Regions from separate parts of the Verrucosispora sp. WMMD573 genome, predicted to be linked through region 1. Evidence: riboswitches for the same ligand, from Rfam matches in the RefSeq annotation. Region 1 holds a riboswitch; the other holds the start of a gene.
What was found. A riboswitch is a leader RNA that binds a small molecule or an ion and turns the genes downstream of it on or off. The one in region 1 is predicted to bind thiamine pyrophosphate.

Region 1 (7,877 bases):
CGGTACGCGGTACCACCTCACCGTTCACCGCCACCGCGACGCCGCGCTGTTGGCCGGTGATGTCGCGGACCAGGTCGGCCACCGTCAGCCCGTCCGGCAGGCTGCACCCGGCACCGTTCACGGTCAGTTCCACGAGTCGTCCTCCGTCGAGTGCGGAAAAGTGCGAGCGGCCGTTGCGCCCACGACGCCGGGTGAGTCGGCGAACCGGTCCGGCCGGAAGGGTGCCAGCAGTGCGTCGGAGTTGCCGTCCCCCGTGATCAAGTCGGTGATCATGTCTGCGGTGACCGGAGTCAGCACGATCCCGTGCCGGTGGTGGCCGGTGGCGACCAGGACCCCCGGCCGCCCCGGTAACGGGCCCAGGATCGGCGCGTTGTCCGGCGTGCCCGGACGCAGCCCCGCCAGCGTCTCGACCAGGTCGTACTCGGCGATCTCCGGCAGCAGGTCGACGGCGGCCCGCAGCAGCCGCAGCACCGCTCCGGCGGAGACACCGAGGTCGGAGCGCTCTTCGACGGTCGCACCGACGACCACCTCACCGCTGTCGCGCGGCACGAGGTAGACGTGCTCGCCGTCGGCGTACCCCCGGATCACGTGCCGGAAGCCTGGCGGCCCGCCATCGGGCGCGCGCAGCCGCAGCACCTGGCCCTTCACCGGACGGACCGGCAGACCGGTCAGGGCCGCGCTGCCGCAGCCGGCGGCGACCACCGTCGCGCCGGCCGCGACGTCGGACAGCCGGCGTACCGGCTCGGCGACCAGCACCGCGCCCGCCCGCTCCGCCGCCAGCCGCAGCGCCGGCACCAGCCGGCGCGGGTCGACCTGATGGTCGGTGGCGGCGAGCGCGCCGCCACGCACCCGGGGCGCCAGCGCCGGCTCGCGCTCGCGCAGCGGCGACGGGCGCAGCGGCGTCACCGGCAACCCCAACTCCTGCTGGTACGCCCAGAGCCGACGCGCCTCGGCGAGGTCGTCGGTGGTCAGCCCGACCATCAGGGTGCCTTCGGTCCGGTAGCCGATGTCGGTGCCGGTCACCTCGGTCAGTTCGGCGGCGAACCCGGGCCAGCGGCCGGCCGACTCGGTAAGCAGGGCGGTCAGCTCCCGCTCGCCGAAGTACGCCTCGGCGACCGGTGCCAGCATGCCGGCGGCCACCTGCGAGGCACCCGACCCGGGCGCCGGATCGTGCACGACCACCCGCAACCCGCGCGCCGCGCACCGCCAGGCGACCGCCCACCCGATCGGCCCGCCCCCCACGACTGCCACGTCGGGGCGGCGCGGTGGCACCACACCGCTGGTGGCCGGGCGTCCGGTCAACATGTCAGCGCCCGAACCAGCTCGGCGGCGGCGCGGGCGGGATCGGTGGCTCCGGAGAGCGCACCGACCACCGCCACCCCGTACGCGCCGGCGGCCCGCAACTCGGGCACGTCCGCCGCCGTCACCCCACCGATGGCGATCACCGGTACCTCGACCGACTCGACCACCGCCCGAACACCGGCCGCGCCGATCGGCGGGGGCAGCCCGTCCTTGGTGGCGGTGACACGGCACGGTCCCACGCCCAGGTAGCTAGCTCCGGCGGTGACCGCGGCAAGCGCGGTTGCCGGTTCCCGCGCGGTGGCACCCAGCACCGCCGTCGGGCCGAGCACCTCCCGGGCCGCCGCCACGGGCAGGTCGTCGGCACCGACGTGACCACCGGCGGCGCCGGTGGCCAAGGCCACGTGCAGTCGGTCGTTGACCAGGCAGGGCACCCGGTACGGCCTAACCAGGGCCAACACCTGCCGGGTCAGCTCGTACGTCTGCCGGTCGGTGGCGCAGTCCTCGACGCGGACCTGAACCACCAGTTGCTTGTGGACCACCGGGAGCACGGCCCGCAGCACGGCGAGCGGATCCCGCCCGGGTCGGGTGTCGGTGATCAGATGCAGTCGCCCCAGGGACGGCACGGCAACACTCCTCCCTGCGCCGGCATTACCCGGATCAGGTTCGACGGTCGGGGGCTCACAGCCCCCCTCTCAGCCCGGTGCACCGGGCTCCCGTGGGTTCGTTGGGTGTCACCGTACGTCGTTTCGCCGGCTCCGCCAAGCCCATCCTGCGCCACCGGCAGGGGCGCAGCCTGCCCTGTCGTGCCGACTCGCAGCAGCACGGCGGCCAGAAGAACGCGGCGTGCACTGCGGTGCCGGCCGCGCCGCCGCCTTCGAGAAGTTGGACGACCCTGGGGACGTTGACGAGCACTGCGGTCGGTACGACCCCGAGGGTGGGCCTGTTCACTCTCGGCGCCAACCGGCCTCCGCCCGAGGTGCGGGCCGGCAGCCGTGGTGGTTTGGGCGGGCTGTGCCGAAAATGTCAGTTGCGTTTACCGAAACGTTATCCATTGAAACCTTGCCATTAATCGTTCCAGCGGAACTAATTTGTTCAGCGACTCGACATAAATGCTGGGACGGCCACCCTTCGGCAAGGTGGCCGGGCCAGCCCCATCTGGGACGGTCTTCGGCGGGCCGACCCCGTGACCCCTGTCCAGCAAGGACAAAGGAGACCGGAGTGCCCCGAACACCTCGTGCCCGTGCACCCCTGACAGCCGCCTTCCTATCCCTGGGCCTCGCCGCGACCATGCTCCTGGCGGCCCCGGCCGCCCAGGCCGCGCCCGCCCCCGTCGCCCAGGCGGTACCGGAAGCCGCCGCCGAGACGTTCTCGGTGCTGGTCTTCTCCAAGACCGCCGGCTTCCGCCACGCCTCCATCCCAACCGGCATCGCCGCCATCCAGGAACTCGGCGCGGAGCACGGTTTCACCGTCGACACCACTGAGGACGGCGCTGCCTTCACCGACGCCAACCTGGCCCAGTACCGGGCCGTGATCTGGCTCTCCACCACCGGAGACGTGCTCACCGCCGACCAGCAGGCGGCGTTCGAGCGCTACATCCAGGCCGGTGGCGGCTACGCCGGCATCCACGCCGCCGCCGACACCGAGTACAGCTGGGCCTGGTACGGCGAATTAGTGGGGGCGTACTTCAACAGCCACCCGGCCAACCAGCAGGCCACGGTCAAGGTGGAGGATCCGGCTCATCCCTCCACCGCCCACCTGCCGGGACGCTGGTCCCGGTTCGACGAGTGGTACAACTACCGCACCAACCCGCGTGGTTCGGTGCACGTGCTGGCCACCCTCGACGAGACCAGCTACAACGCGGGCTCCGGCGCGATGGGGCCGGACCACCCGATCGCCTGGTGCCAGGACTACGACGGCGGCCGGGCCTGGTACACCGGCGGTGGCCACACCGACGAGTCGTACGCCGAACCGGAGTTCCGCACCCACCTGCTCGGCGGCATCCGCACCGCCGCCGGGATCCAGGGTGCCGACTGCGGTGCGTCGCTTACCGCCAGCTTCGAGAAGGTGACGCTGGACAGCAACACCAGCAACCCGATGGAGCTGGACATCGCGCCCGACGGCCGGGTCTTCTACATCGAACGCGACGGCCGGGTGCAGATCGTCAAGCCGGACACCGGCAACACGGTCACCGCCATCGACCTCGACGTCTTCACCGGCAACGAGGACGGCCTGATCGGCATCCGGCTCGACCCGGACTTCGCCACCAACAACTGGGTGTACCTCTACTACGCCCCGAACGACGGCGTGGCACGCAACGTGCTCTCCCGGTTCACGGTCAGCGGCGACTCGATCGACGCGGCCAGCGAGGAGGTCGTGCTCCAGGTCGACACCCAGCGCAACACCTGCTGCCACGCTGGCGGCACCATGACGTTCGACTCCGCCGGCAACCTCTACCTGGCCACCGGGGACAACACCAACCCGTTCTCGTCGGACGCCTACACGCCGATCGACGAGCGGCCCGGACGCGCCGACTACGACGCGCAGCGCACCTCCGGCAACACCAACGACCTGCGCGGCAAGGTGATCCGGATCCACCCGCAGGACGACGGGACGTACACCATCCCGGAGGGCAACCTCTTCCCGCCGGGTACGGCGCAGACCCGGCCCGAGATCTACGCGATGGGCTTCCGCAACCCGTTCCGGATCGGCATCGACCCGGCCACCGACACCCTCTACGTCGCCGACTACGGCCCGGACGCCGCGTCGGACAACCCCAACCGGGGCCCCGAGGGCCTGGTCGAGTGGAACATCGTCGACGAACCGGGCAACTACGGCTGGCCGTACTGCACGGGCACCAACGAGGCGTACAACGACTACCAGTTCCCCTCCGGCCCGAGCGGGCCGAAGTTCGACTGCGCCGCAGTGGTGAACAACTCGCCGAACAACACCGGCCTGACCAACCTGCCGCCGGCCATCCCGGCCACCGTCGACTACGGCTACGGCGGTGACCCGCGCTACCCCGAGATCGGTGGCGGTGGCGCGCCGATGGGCGGCCCGGTCTACCGGTACGACGCCGACCTCGACTCGGACCGCAAGTGGCCGGCGTACTACGACGGCAAGGCGCTGCTCGGCGAGTGGAACCAGTCGAAGATGTACACGATGCAGGTCACCGAGGACGGCACCGAGCTGGTCGACATCAACCAGTTGCTCACCGGGATGTCCTTCATCCGGCCGATGGACTTCGAGTTCGGTCCGGACGGCGCGATGTACCTGATCGAGTGGGGCAGCGGCTTCGGCGGCAACAACGACAACTCCGGCGTCTACCGGATCGACTACATCGCCGGTGACCGGGCACCGATCGCGGTGGCCAACGCCGAGCCCACCTCCGGGCAGGCCCCGCTGACCGTCGCCTTCTCCAGTGCCGGCTCGCGCGACCCGGACGGCGGCACGCTCACCTACGCCTGGACGTTCGGCGACGGTGGCACCTCCACCGAGGCCAACCCCACCCACACGTACGCCGAGGCGGGCAACTACACCGCCCAGCTCACCGTCACCAACCCCAAGGGTCGTACGGCGGTGGCGAACGTGCCGATCACGGTGGGCAACACCGCGCCGACCGTGACCATCGAGTTCCCGCCGGACGGCGGCTTCTTCGACTGGGGCGACCAGGTCAAGTACACGATCACGGTGACCGACCCGGAGGACGGGGACGTCGACTGCGCCGACGTCCAACTCCAGGTGCTGCTCGGGCATGACGAGCACGCCCACCCGCTGGAGCAGCACACCGGCTGCACCGGCACGGTGCAGACCCAGCTCGCCGCCGGCCACGGCGCCGAGGCGAACGTCTTCACCGTGTTCGAGGCCAGCTACACCGACCAGGGCGGGTCCGGTGGGGCCGACCCGCTGACCGGCCGCGCGATCGAGATTCTCCAGCCCAAGCGCAAGCAGGCCGAATACTTCACCGCGACCGGCCGGACCGAGGACGGCACCGGCGGCGGCGACCCCGGGGTGCAGCGCGAGGCGACCGGCGACTCCGCCGGTGGCGGCCAGAACATCGGTTTCATCGAGGACGGCGACTGGTGGTCGGTCGTACCGGCCGACCTGACCGGGATCGACGAGATCCGGTTCCGGGTCGCCTCGGCCGTCAGCGGCGGCGTGATCGAGGTGCGGGCCGGCGCGGTCGACGGACCTGTGGTCGCCACGGCGGCCGTGCCGGGTACCGGCGACTGGCAGACCTACACCGACGTCACCGCACCGGTGACCGGCGCGGCGAGCGGTTCGCTGTACTTCGTCGCCCAGGACCCGGCCGGCGGCGCGGGATCGCTGTTCAACGTCAACTGGGCGGACTTCGTCGGTAAGGGCGTCACCGACAACGCGCCGCCGGCGGTCACCGCGACCGCCACGCCGGCCTCCGGCACCGCGCCGGTCACCATCGCGTTCGGCGGCACCGCCACCGACCCCGAGGGTGACACCCCGCTGACGTACGAGTGGGACTTCGGTGACGGCGGCACGGCGGACACGCTCCAGGCCGAGCACACGTACACCGCACCCGGCAACTACACCGCCACCCTGACGGTGACCGACAGCCGTGGTGCCCGGTCGTACGCGACCGTACCGGTCCGGATCGACGCGCCGAACACTTCCTGTTTCGGCACCCGGTCCGACGACTTCAGCGGCGACAGCCTGGACCGGGACCGGTGGGAGGTGGTGCGGGAGAACCAGCTCCTGGCCGTCTCCGACGACGCGCTGCGGCTCCCCACCGGCGTCGGCGACCTGTACGGCAGCCGTAACGACGCCACCAACCTGGTGCTCCAGCCGGCACCGTCGGGAGCCTGGCAGGCGACCACGAAGGTCACCCTGCCGGTGACCGCCAACTACCAGCAGGCCGGCCTGCTGGTCTACGGCGACGACGAGAACTACGCCAAGCTGGACCTGCTCTACAACGGCAGCCGCCGGGTGGAGTTCATCCGGGAGACCGCCGGCACCCCGCGCAACGAGGGTGCCGACAGCACCGACGCACCGGCGGGTGACACTGTCTACCTGCGGGTGAGTAGCGACGGCACCAGCCTGACCGCCGCGCTCTCGGCCGACGGCCAGACCTTCACCCCGGTCGGTCGCTCCGCCGCGTTGGAGGGCATCGAGAATCCGCGGATCGGCCTGTTCGCGCTCAACGGGGGCACCGACGCACCCGTGGTCGAGGCGGCCTTCGACTGGTTCCAGGTGACGCCGGACGAGCCGCCCGGCCCGGTCGACCCGTCGGACGAGTTCACCGGTGACGCACTGGACAAGTGCCGGTGGAACGCGATCGTCCGGGAGGACCCGACCGCCTACCAGATCAGCGACGGGTCGCTGCGGGTCGACGTGCCCAACGGTGACATCTACGGCACGGACAACACCGGGCCGACGAACTTCATTCTCCAGAACGCACCGAGCGGCGACTGGACGTTGGAGACCAAGGTCGACGGCAGTCTGCTGGACGAGCAGTACCAGCAGGCCGGCCTGATCGTGTACGCCGACGACGACAACTACCTGAAGTTCGACTACATCGTGGACAACCAGGCCGGCCAGACGGTCACGCGGCGGATCGAGTTCCGCAGCGAGATCGACGGAGTGGTACAGAATCCGCAGCCCGGTGCGGAGAGCCTCACCGAGTCGGTGTGGCATCTGCGGTTGGCCCGCAGCGGTGACACGTTCACCGCGTCGTACTCGACGGACGGCACCACCTGGACCGCGCTGACCGAGCTGACAAACGCCGCCGTCGGTGCGACGCCGAAGGTGGGCCTGTTCACCCTCGGCGGCAACCAGACCGCATCGAAGGCGGCATCGTTCGACTACTTCCGGCTCTCCACCGACGCCGGATCGGACGACGAGACCGCGCCGGTCACCACGGCAGAGGTGTCCGGCACCCCGGTCGAGGGTTGGCTCACCGGCCCGGCGACGGTCACCCTGACCGCGGTCGACGAGGACGGCGGCAGCGGGGTGGCGCGCACCGAGTACCAGCTCGATGACGCCACCGACTGGACCGCATACACCGGTCCGGTGCCGGTGACCGGGGACGGCGAGCACGAGCTGCGGTTCCGCTCCGCCGACGAGGCCGGCAACGTGGAGGAGACGAAGGCGGTCACCGTCCGCATCGACGCCACCGCGCCGGTCAGCACCGCGTCGTTCGCCCCGGCGAACGACGCGGGCTGGCACGACGGCACCGTCCCGGTGGTGCTCACCTCGACCGACGCCGGTTCCGGGGTGGCGCTGCTGGAGTGGTCGCTGGACGGTGGCGACTGGACGCCGTACACCGAGCCGGTCGAGATCACTGGCGACGGGGACCACGAGCTGCTCTACCGGGCCACCGACACCGCCGGCAACGCCGAGACGTTGAAGGCGGCGGTGGTACGCATCGACGGCACCAAGCCGACCTTGTTGGTCTCCGGCATCGCCGACGGCCAGCTCTACGGTGACAGCCAGGACGTCCGGGTGTCCTGGCAGGCGGTCGACCCGACCTCGGGCATCGCGACAGTGGTCGGCCAGCTCGACGGCCGTCCCTACGTCAGCGGCACGCTCCAGGCGATGTACGAGCT
Region 2 (7,877 bases), 700 kb from region 1:
TCCAACCGGCGGCGCATGCCCCCGGAGTACGTCGCCACCCTCCGGTCGCCCGCCTCGGTCAACGAGAAGCGCTTCAGCAGCTCGTCCGCGATCGCGCCGGGGGCCTTGAGGTGCCGCAGCCTGGCGACCAGGACGAGGTTCTCACGCCCGGTGAGGATCTCGTCGACCGCCGCGAACTGCCCGGTGAGGCTGATGGACTCGCGTACCTCGGCGGCCTGGGCCGTGACATCGAGGCCGTTGACGTGTGCGCCACCCGCGTCGGGCTTGAGCAGCGTGGAGAGGATCTTCACCACCGTGGTCTTGCCCGCGCCGTTCGAGCCGAGCAGGGCGAAGATGCTCCCCCGCGCGACCTCGAAATCCACCCCACGCAGCACGTGCAGCTTCTGGTACGACTTCTCCAGGCCCCGCACCCGAATCGCAGGCTCCTGAGACTGACTGGTTGTCGCCGGGATTGTCATGCCGGTCAGCATGGAGGGTTGACGTAGCGTCAGGGTCAAGCCCGCAGCGGCGCCATTTTCCGCAGTGGGTGGCGCGAGGTCAGTCGTACGGGCGCTTGGGGACAGGCACCTGCCGCCAGGACTCGACCTCAAGGTAGGGGATCTCGGCGTCGTTCACCGGATCCCGGCCGAGCCGGTCGCTGTAGCGACCGATCACCTCCACCCAGCTGTCGTCGGGCAACCCGGCCGGTACGTCGCCGGTCAACCCGAGCTTGACCGGGCGTCCGTCGGCGGCGCAGCAGGACAGCACCATCCGGGCCAGGATCGGCTGGCCGTCCGCGCCGGTGGCGATGAAGCCGGTGAGCTGCACCCGCCGATCGCCGATCGACGTACCCCGGTCGAACAGCGCCCGGGAGGCGTAGTCCAGAACGCTTACCTGCACCGGGTCACCCTCGGGCAGCGGCGGGTAGTCCGACTGCTGTTGGCTGCTCAGCGCCGTGCCGGCCTGGCCCGCCGCGTACGACCCGAGCGCCGGCGGGGCGACCAGCAGCAGGCCGAGCACGGGCAGGATCAGCAGCCAACCGATCCTCGGCTCGTGGTGGGCGTGCCCGTGGCCGTCGTGGCCGACGCCCGATCCGTCGGCCGGGGTCAACGCGCGGGGGGCCGGCGGGCGCAACTCGTACCAGAGCGTCATGATCGCGGCGGCGATCAGCAGCAGGCCGGCGGCGATCAGGAAGGGACGCAGGCCCTCCTTGACGTAGCGCAGGTAGAGGTCGGTGACGCTGGCCCGGATCACCGCGCCGCCGAGCAGCAGCAGGATCACCGCCTGCGCCTGCCGGTTCACAGCAGCACCGCCCCGGCGCCGACAGCGACCAGCACGGCCACCACGAAGGTGGTCGGCGCGAACCGGAACGCGAAGCGGCGGCCGAACACGCCGGCCTGCATCGAGATCAACTTGAGATCGACCATCGGCCCCACCACCAGGAAGACCAGTCGGGACGTGAGCGAGAACTGGGACAGCGAGGCGGCGACGAAGGCGTCGGCCTCCGAGCAGAGCGAGAGCAGCACGGCGAGCAGCGCCAGCGCCAGGATCGACAACCACGTGTTGTCGGCCAGGGTCTGCAACCACCGCTCCGGCACCAGCACGTTGATGCTGGCGGCGGCCATCGCGCCGAGCACCAGGAATCCACCGGCGTGGGTCACGTCGTGACGGACGGCGGCCCAGAAGGCCCGCCCCCGGGACGCGTCGTCCAACTCCGGCCGGCGCGGCATCCTGATCCATTCGGTACGCCCGAGTCGCAGCCAGAGCCAACCCATGATCATGGCGACGATCAGGCTGGCGACGCCCCGGGCGAGCACCATCTCGGGGTTGTTCGGGAAGGCGACCGCGGTGGCGGTGAGCACGATCGGGTTGACCGCCGGGGCGGCGAGCAGGAACGCCAGCGCGGCGGCCGGGGTGACGCCCCGCCGGATCAGTGACCCGGCGATCGGCACCGAACCGCATTCGCAGCCCGGCAGCACCACCCCGGCCGCGCTGGCCGCCGGCACCGCCAACGCCGGGTGTCGGGGCAACGCCTTCGCCCAGAAGGATCGGGGTACGAAGACCGCGATCACGGCGGAGAGCAGCACGCCGAAGGCCAGGAACGGCACCGCCTGCACCATGATCGAGACGAAGACGGTGGTCCAGGTCTGGATGCGGGGATCGTCCAGGGCGGCGGCGATCGGCTCCCGAAAGATGATCAGGATGATCAGCAGCGCCGCCAGGACCTCCACCGAGCCGATCCGGTCACCGAGCCAGCGCCGGGGCGGCTCGCCACCGGCGGGCTCCGGGGGACGCGTTTCGATGTCGACGCCCCCGGCCGCGGGTCGCGGCTCGGGCTCGCCCGGCACGGCCCGGTCAGTGTCTGTGGTCACCCGTCGCCCTTCGGCCGTGGCGGATCAGCGGACTGAGATTACCGTCCGGCGGGGATGACGTCGATGGATGTCACAAATATGGCCGGGCTCCGGTCGTCCCCGGCCCACCAGACGAGCCGGAGGCGAGCGCCCGTCGTGACCTGGGGAGATCACATTGCCGGTGGATCTTCCGTGGTGTTAGCGTCGGCGGGACAGACAACACCTCCGACAGGGGAGCGCACAGCGCTGAGAGTGCGGGTCCGCCCGCAGACCCTCCGTACCTGATCTGGGTAATGCCAGCGCAGGGAGTTCGGTCCACCTCCAGCCCGCCACCGTTCGGCGCCGCCGGCCGGGGCGTGCGTCTTGCCTGGTTCGCATCTGGACTGGGAGCAATCATCGTGCAGACCACCGAGAGCAACCGCTGGCGCACCATCGACATCGTGGTGGCGTCGGTCATCGCCGTCGCCTTCGGCGTCATCTTCTGGGCCTGGGGCGTGGTGTGGAGCGCCACCGAGGGCGCCTTCAGCTTCTTCCCGCCGGCACAGACCCTCATCTACGGTGTCTGGCTGGTGCCGGCCGTGCTCGGCGGCCTGGTCATCCGCAAGCCCGGCGCCTCGCTGTACTGCGAACTGCTGGCGGCGATCATCTCGGCCCTGCTGGGCAGCCAGTGGGGCACCATCGTCCTGTTGCAGGGCCTGATGCAGGGTCTCGGCGCCGAACTGGCCTTCGCCGCCTTCCGGTACCGGTCCTACCGACTGCCGGCCGCCCTGCTGGCCGGCGCGCTGACCGGCCTGAGCGCGGCGATCTTCGACTTCGTCTACTGGAACGCCGAACGCGACATCGCCACCTACCGCCTGCCCTACGCCGCGCTCACCATCATCAGCGCCACCGTCATCGCCGGTGCCGGCGCGTACGCCCTCACCCGCGCCCTGGCCCGCACCGGCGTCCTGGACCGCTTCCCCGCCGCCCGCGAACGCCCCCTCGTCTGACCCGGAATCCATCCCACGTTGATCATGAGGTTGGCGGCGGAGTTGATCTCCGAACCAGCCGTCAACCTCATGATCAACGGGAAGAAAGGAGGGTGTTGTGGGTGACGGGGTGGGGGTGCGGGGGTTCGGGTGGCGGCATGCCGGAAGGCGTGGCTGGGCGGTGCGCGGGGTGGATCTGCGGGTGGAGCACGGCGAGAAGGTGCTGCTGCTCGGAGCGTCCGGAGCCGGCAAGAGCACGTTGCTGGCGGCGTTGGCCGGGCTGCTGCCCGAGGACTCCGGGGAGCGGGAAGGCACCATCGAGATCGACGGCCAGCCGGTCGGCGAGGCCCGGGACCGGGTCGGCATCGTCTTCCAGGACCCGCAGTCCCAACTCGTCATGGCCCGCAGCGGCGACGACGTGGCGTTCGGGCTGGAGAACCGGGGCGTGCCGGCCGGACAGATCTGGGCGCGAGTGGACGGGGCACTGGACCGGGTCGGCTTCCCGTACCACCGGGACCGGCCCACCGCGGCGCTCTCCGGCGGCGAACAGCAGCGCCTCGCCCTGGCCGGGGTGCTGGCGCTGCGTCCCGGCCTGCTGCTGCTGGACGAGCCCACCGCCAACCTCGACCCGGCCGGTGCCGCCCTGATCCGCGCGGCGCTCGCCCGGGCGGTGGACGCCGACACCACCCTGATCCTGGTCGAACACCGGGTCGCCGAGGCGCTCCCCCTGGTCGACCGGGTGGTGGTGCTCGAACCCGGCGGCGGGGTCCGCGCCGACGGCTCACCGGAGGCGGTCTTCGCCGCGCACGGCGACTCACTCGCCGCCGAGGGAGTCTGGGTGCCCGGCCGGGAGAACCCGCCACGTCGGGCCGCCGGCCCGGCCGGCGAGGTGCTGCTCACCGCCGAACAGCTCGGCCAGCCACCCCGGCTGGCCGCCACCGACCTGACCGTACGCGCCGGTGAGGCGCTCGCGGTGCTCGGGCCGAACGGCGCCGGGAAGTCCACCCTGGCGCTACTGCTCGGCGGACTCCTCCGGCCCGGCACCGGGCGGCTGGCGGCGAGCCGGGGACTGGCCGGAGTGGACTCGCGGACCGCGCCGCACCGTTGGCGGGCACCGGCGCTGACCCGCCGGATCGGCTCGGTGTTCCAGAATCCCGAGCACCAGTTCGTCACCGGTACGGTCTTCGACGAGTTGGCCCTGGGCCCGCGCCGGACCGGGGCGTCCGAATCGGCGGTGCAGGACCGCGTCACGGAACTGTTGAGCCGGCTGCGGCTGGAGCGGCTCGCCGCCGCCAACCCGTACACCCTCTCCGGTGGCGAGGCGCGGCGGCTGAGCGTGGCGACCGCCCTGGCCACCGCGCCCCGCCTGCTCATCTGCGACGAACCCACCTTCGGCCAGGACCGGCGCACCTGGCGTGAGCTGGTGGATCTCCTCGCCGATCTGCGCGACGCCGGTCACGGCCTGGTCACCGTCACCCACGACGCCGACTTCGTGGCCGCGTTGGCCGACCGTACGCTGGCCCTCGCTCCCCCCGGTCCGGGACCGGAGTCGCGATGATCACCCTGGAGCCGATCGCCCGGCCGGGCGCGCCGCTGGCTCGGCGCAATCCGGTGGCCAAACTGGCAGCGGCGATGTTGTTCGCGTTTCCGCTGATGGCCACGCTGGACCCGGTCACGCCGGCCATCGCGATCGCCGTGGAACTGGCGGTGCTGCCGCTGTTCGGGGTGCACCCCGGGCTGCTGGCCCGACGGGCCTGGCCACTGCTGGCCGCCGGCGGCGGCATCCTGGTCACGCTGGTGCTCTTCGCCGCCGACCGCTCGGGCCGGGTGCTGCTCGACGTGGGGCCGGTCGTGGTGACGTCGGGGGTGCTGGTCACCGCGCTCGGCCTGGTGCTGCGGCTGTTCGCGGTGGCGTTGCCCGGCGTGATCGTCTTCGCCACCACCGACCCGACGGACCTGGCCGACGCGCTGGTGCAGAACGCCAGGGCACCCGCCCGGTTCGCGATCGGCGCATTGGCGGCGTTCCGGTTGGTGCCGCTGCTCGGCCAGGAGTGGCAGATGATCACCATGGCGCGCCGGGCGCGCGGAGTCGAGGCGGGGCGCGACCCGGTGGCCCGACTACGGCTGTTCGTCTCGACGGCGTTCACGCTGCTGGTCGGGGCGATCCGGCGGGGCACCCGGCTCGCGGTGGCGATGGACGCCCGAGGCTTCGACAGCGGCACCCCGCGCACCTTCGCCCGCCGACAGCGTTTCGTCGCGGCCGACTGGCTGCTCGTCGTCGGCGCGACGGCGACCTCCGGGGCCGCGCTGGCCGTCAGCGTGGCGCTCGACACCTTCCGCCCCCTGCTCGGCTGACGCCACCGCCGACACGCGTCGAAGCGGGTTGGTGAGCGGCGGCCCGATCGACGCCACACATGGTCGGGATCGCATGTTCGCATGTTCGCCGCGAAGGTGACACGCCGCGTTCCCCCGCTACGACCAGATTGGCCTGCGACGACTCCTCGATCGATCTGGAGCAGCAGATGGGCCACGGCCACGCGCACCATCACGACCACGACGCCGCCAGCGGGACCGACGTGCCCCCGGCGCTCGACCTGTCCATCCCCGACAGCGACCTGCCGCCGGCCGACCTGAATCGGCGCGGTTTCCTGCGTAACGCCGGCCTGCTCGGTGCCGGCGCGGCCACCACCGTGCTGGCGACCGGCACCCCGGCGGTGGCCGGTGGTCATGACCACGGTCACGGCCACGGGCCCGGCGGAGACCACGGCAGGACAGGCGGGTTCCACTGGCTCGCGGGCGACCACCACATCCACACGCAGTACAGCTCCGACGCCATGTACCGGGTGATCGACCAGGCCCGGCACGCGCGGGCGTACGGCCTGGACTGGATGGTCGTCACCGACCACGGCAGCGCGACGCACGCGAAGATCGGCGTGGAGAAGGTCAACCCGGACATCGTCGCCGCCCGCTCCCGGCTCAAGGATCTGCTGATCTACCAGGGCCTGGAGTGGAACATCCCGGCGGCCGAGCACGCCACCGTCTTCGTGCACCCCGGACGCAACGAGGTCGCCGTGCTCAAGGAGTTCGAGAACTCCTTCGACGGCAGCGTCCGCAGTGCCGGCGACAACACCCCGGCGAACGAGGCGCTGGCCGTCGCCGGCATCAAGTTCCTCGGCGAGGCGGTACGCAAGCGCCGCGTCGAGGGTGCGCTCTTCCTGGCCAACCACCCGGCCCGGCGGGGCATCGACTCCCCGCACGAGATCCGGGCCTGGCGCGACGCCGACCCGAGCGTCGCCATCGGGATGGAGGGCGCACCGGGCCACCAGGCCGCCGGCCTGCCCCGGGACAGTGGCGGCCGGGCCCGCGGCTACTACGACAACAACCCGTCGGCCAACTCGTTCCCCGGCTACCCGCTGGAGAGCTACCGCACCTGGGGTGGGTTCGACTGGATGACCTCGACGGTCGGCGGGCTCTGGGACAGCCTGCTCGCCGAGGGCCGGGCCTGGTGGATCAGCGCCAACTCCGACTCGCACGTCAACTACCTGGACACCTCGCAGCGGGGCCCGGGCAGCGACTTCAACCTCAACGGCAGGTACAACGACCCGGTCCACGGACCGGTGATCACCGACGCCGGTGACTACTGGCCGGGGCAGTACAGCCGCACCCATGTCGGAGCGAGCAGCTTCAACTACCGGGCGGTCATGGACGGTCTGCGCGCCGGCCGGGTCTGGGTCGACCACGGCGGTCTGATCAAGGGGCTGGACGTCCGCGCCCGCGTCGCCGGTGACCGGCGGGCCAACTCGGGCACGCCGCTCGGCGGGGTGCTGCGGGTCCGGCGTGGCACCGCCGTCGACGTGACCATCGACATCGATCTGGCCGACATCCCGAACTGGTCGCAGTTCGTGCCGGTGCTCGCCCGCGTCGACGTGATCGCCGGCCGGGTGACCGGCCCGGTGGCCGACCAGGACAGCTTCACCGCCCCGAACACCAAGGTGGTCAAGTCGTTCGACGTCACCGCCAAGACCGGCCGGGTCTCGTTCAGCTACTCCTTCGGCCGGGTGGATCAGCCGTTCTATCTGCGCATCCGGGGTACCGACGGCAAGCGTAGCCAGCCCGGTCTGATGGGTGCGGGGGTCGACCCGTTCGGTCCCGCGTTGGACGTCGCCGGTGCCGCCAACCCGTGGGAGGACCTGTGGTTCTACGCCAACCCGATCTGGGTCCTGCCGAAGTGATCGTCGGCCTCAGCCTGGGGCACCGCACCCTGCGTGAGGCCGACCACTGGCTCACCGAGCAGGTGACAGGGTTCGGGCCGGATCTGGTCGCCTGCACCCACCTGGTCGCCGAGCCGTACCCGCATGTGGCGCTCAGTGTGGCCGGCACGGCGGCCGAGCGGCTCGCGGAGCTGGCGGTCGCCCCGCCCGAGCTACGGACCGCAGCGGCCCGGGCAGCCGGTGAGCACGCCGCCCGCCGCTCCGGCCGCGCGGTGCGCTACCCGGGCGCGGACCGGATGGTCGGCACCCTCACCGTCGCCGAACTGCTCGCCGCCGGGGCGATCGAGCGGGTGGTGGCGCTGGGCGGG

Region 2: linked by a shared signal. The riboswitch ahead of O7601_RS29110 (ECF transporter S component) and the one ahead of O7601_RS02905 (thiamine phosphate synthase) in region 1 are both predicted to bind thiamine pyrophosphate.

The regions. Positions count from the first base shown of each region.
Region 1 is NZ_CP114901.1:631,137-639,013, forward strand. It holds gene thiS (sulfur carrier protein ThiS) at 1-133, opposite strand, end outside; gene thiO (glycine oxidase ThiO) at 124-1,305, opposite strand; gene O7601_RS02905 (thiamine phosphate synthase) at 1,299-1,925, opposite strand; TPP riboswitch at 1,920-2,029, opposite strand; gene O7601_RS02910 (ThuA domain-containing protein) at 2,521-7,877, shown strand, end outside.
Region 2 is NZ_CP114901.1:6,425,591-6,433,467, forward strand. It holds gene O7601_RS29095 (ATP-binding cassette domain-containing protein) at 1-458, opposite strand, end outside; gene O7601_RS29100 (TIGR03943 family protein) at 538-1,281, opposite strand; gene O7601_RS29105 (permease) at 1,278-2,219, opposite strand; TPP riboswitch at 2,551-2,656, shown strand; gene O7601_RS29110 (ECF transporter S component) at 2,729-3,319, shown strand; gene O7601_RS29115 (ABC transporter ATP-binding protein) at 3,417-4,856, shown strand; gene O7601_RS29120 (energy-coupling factor transporter transmembrane component T) at 4,853-5,653, shown strand; gene O7601_RS29125 (PHP domain-containing protein) at 5,821-7,530, shown strand; gene O7601_RS29130 (hypothetical protein) at 7,527-7,877, shown strand, end outside.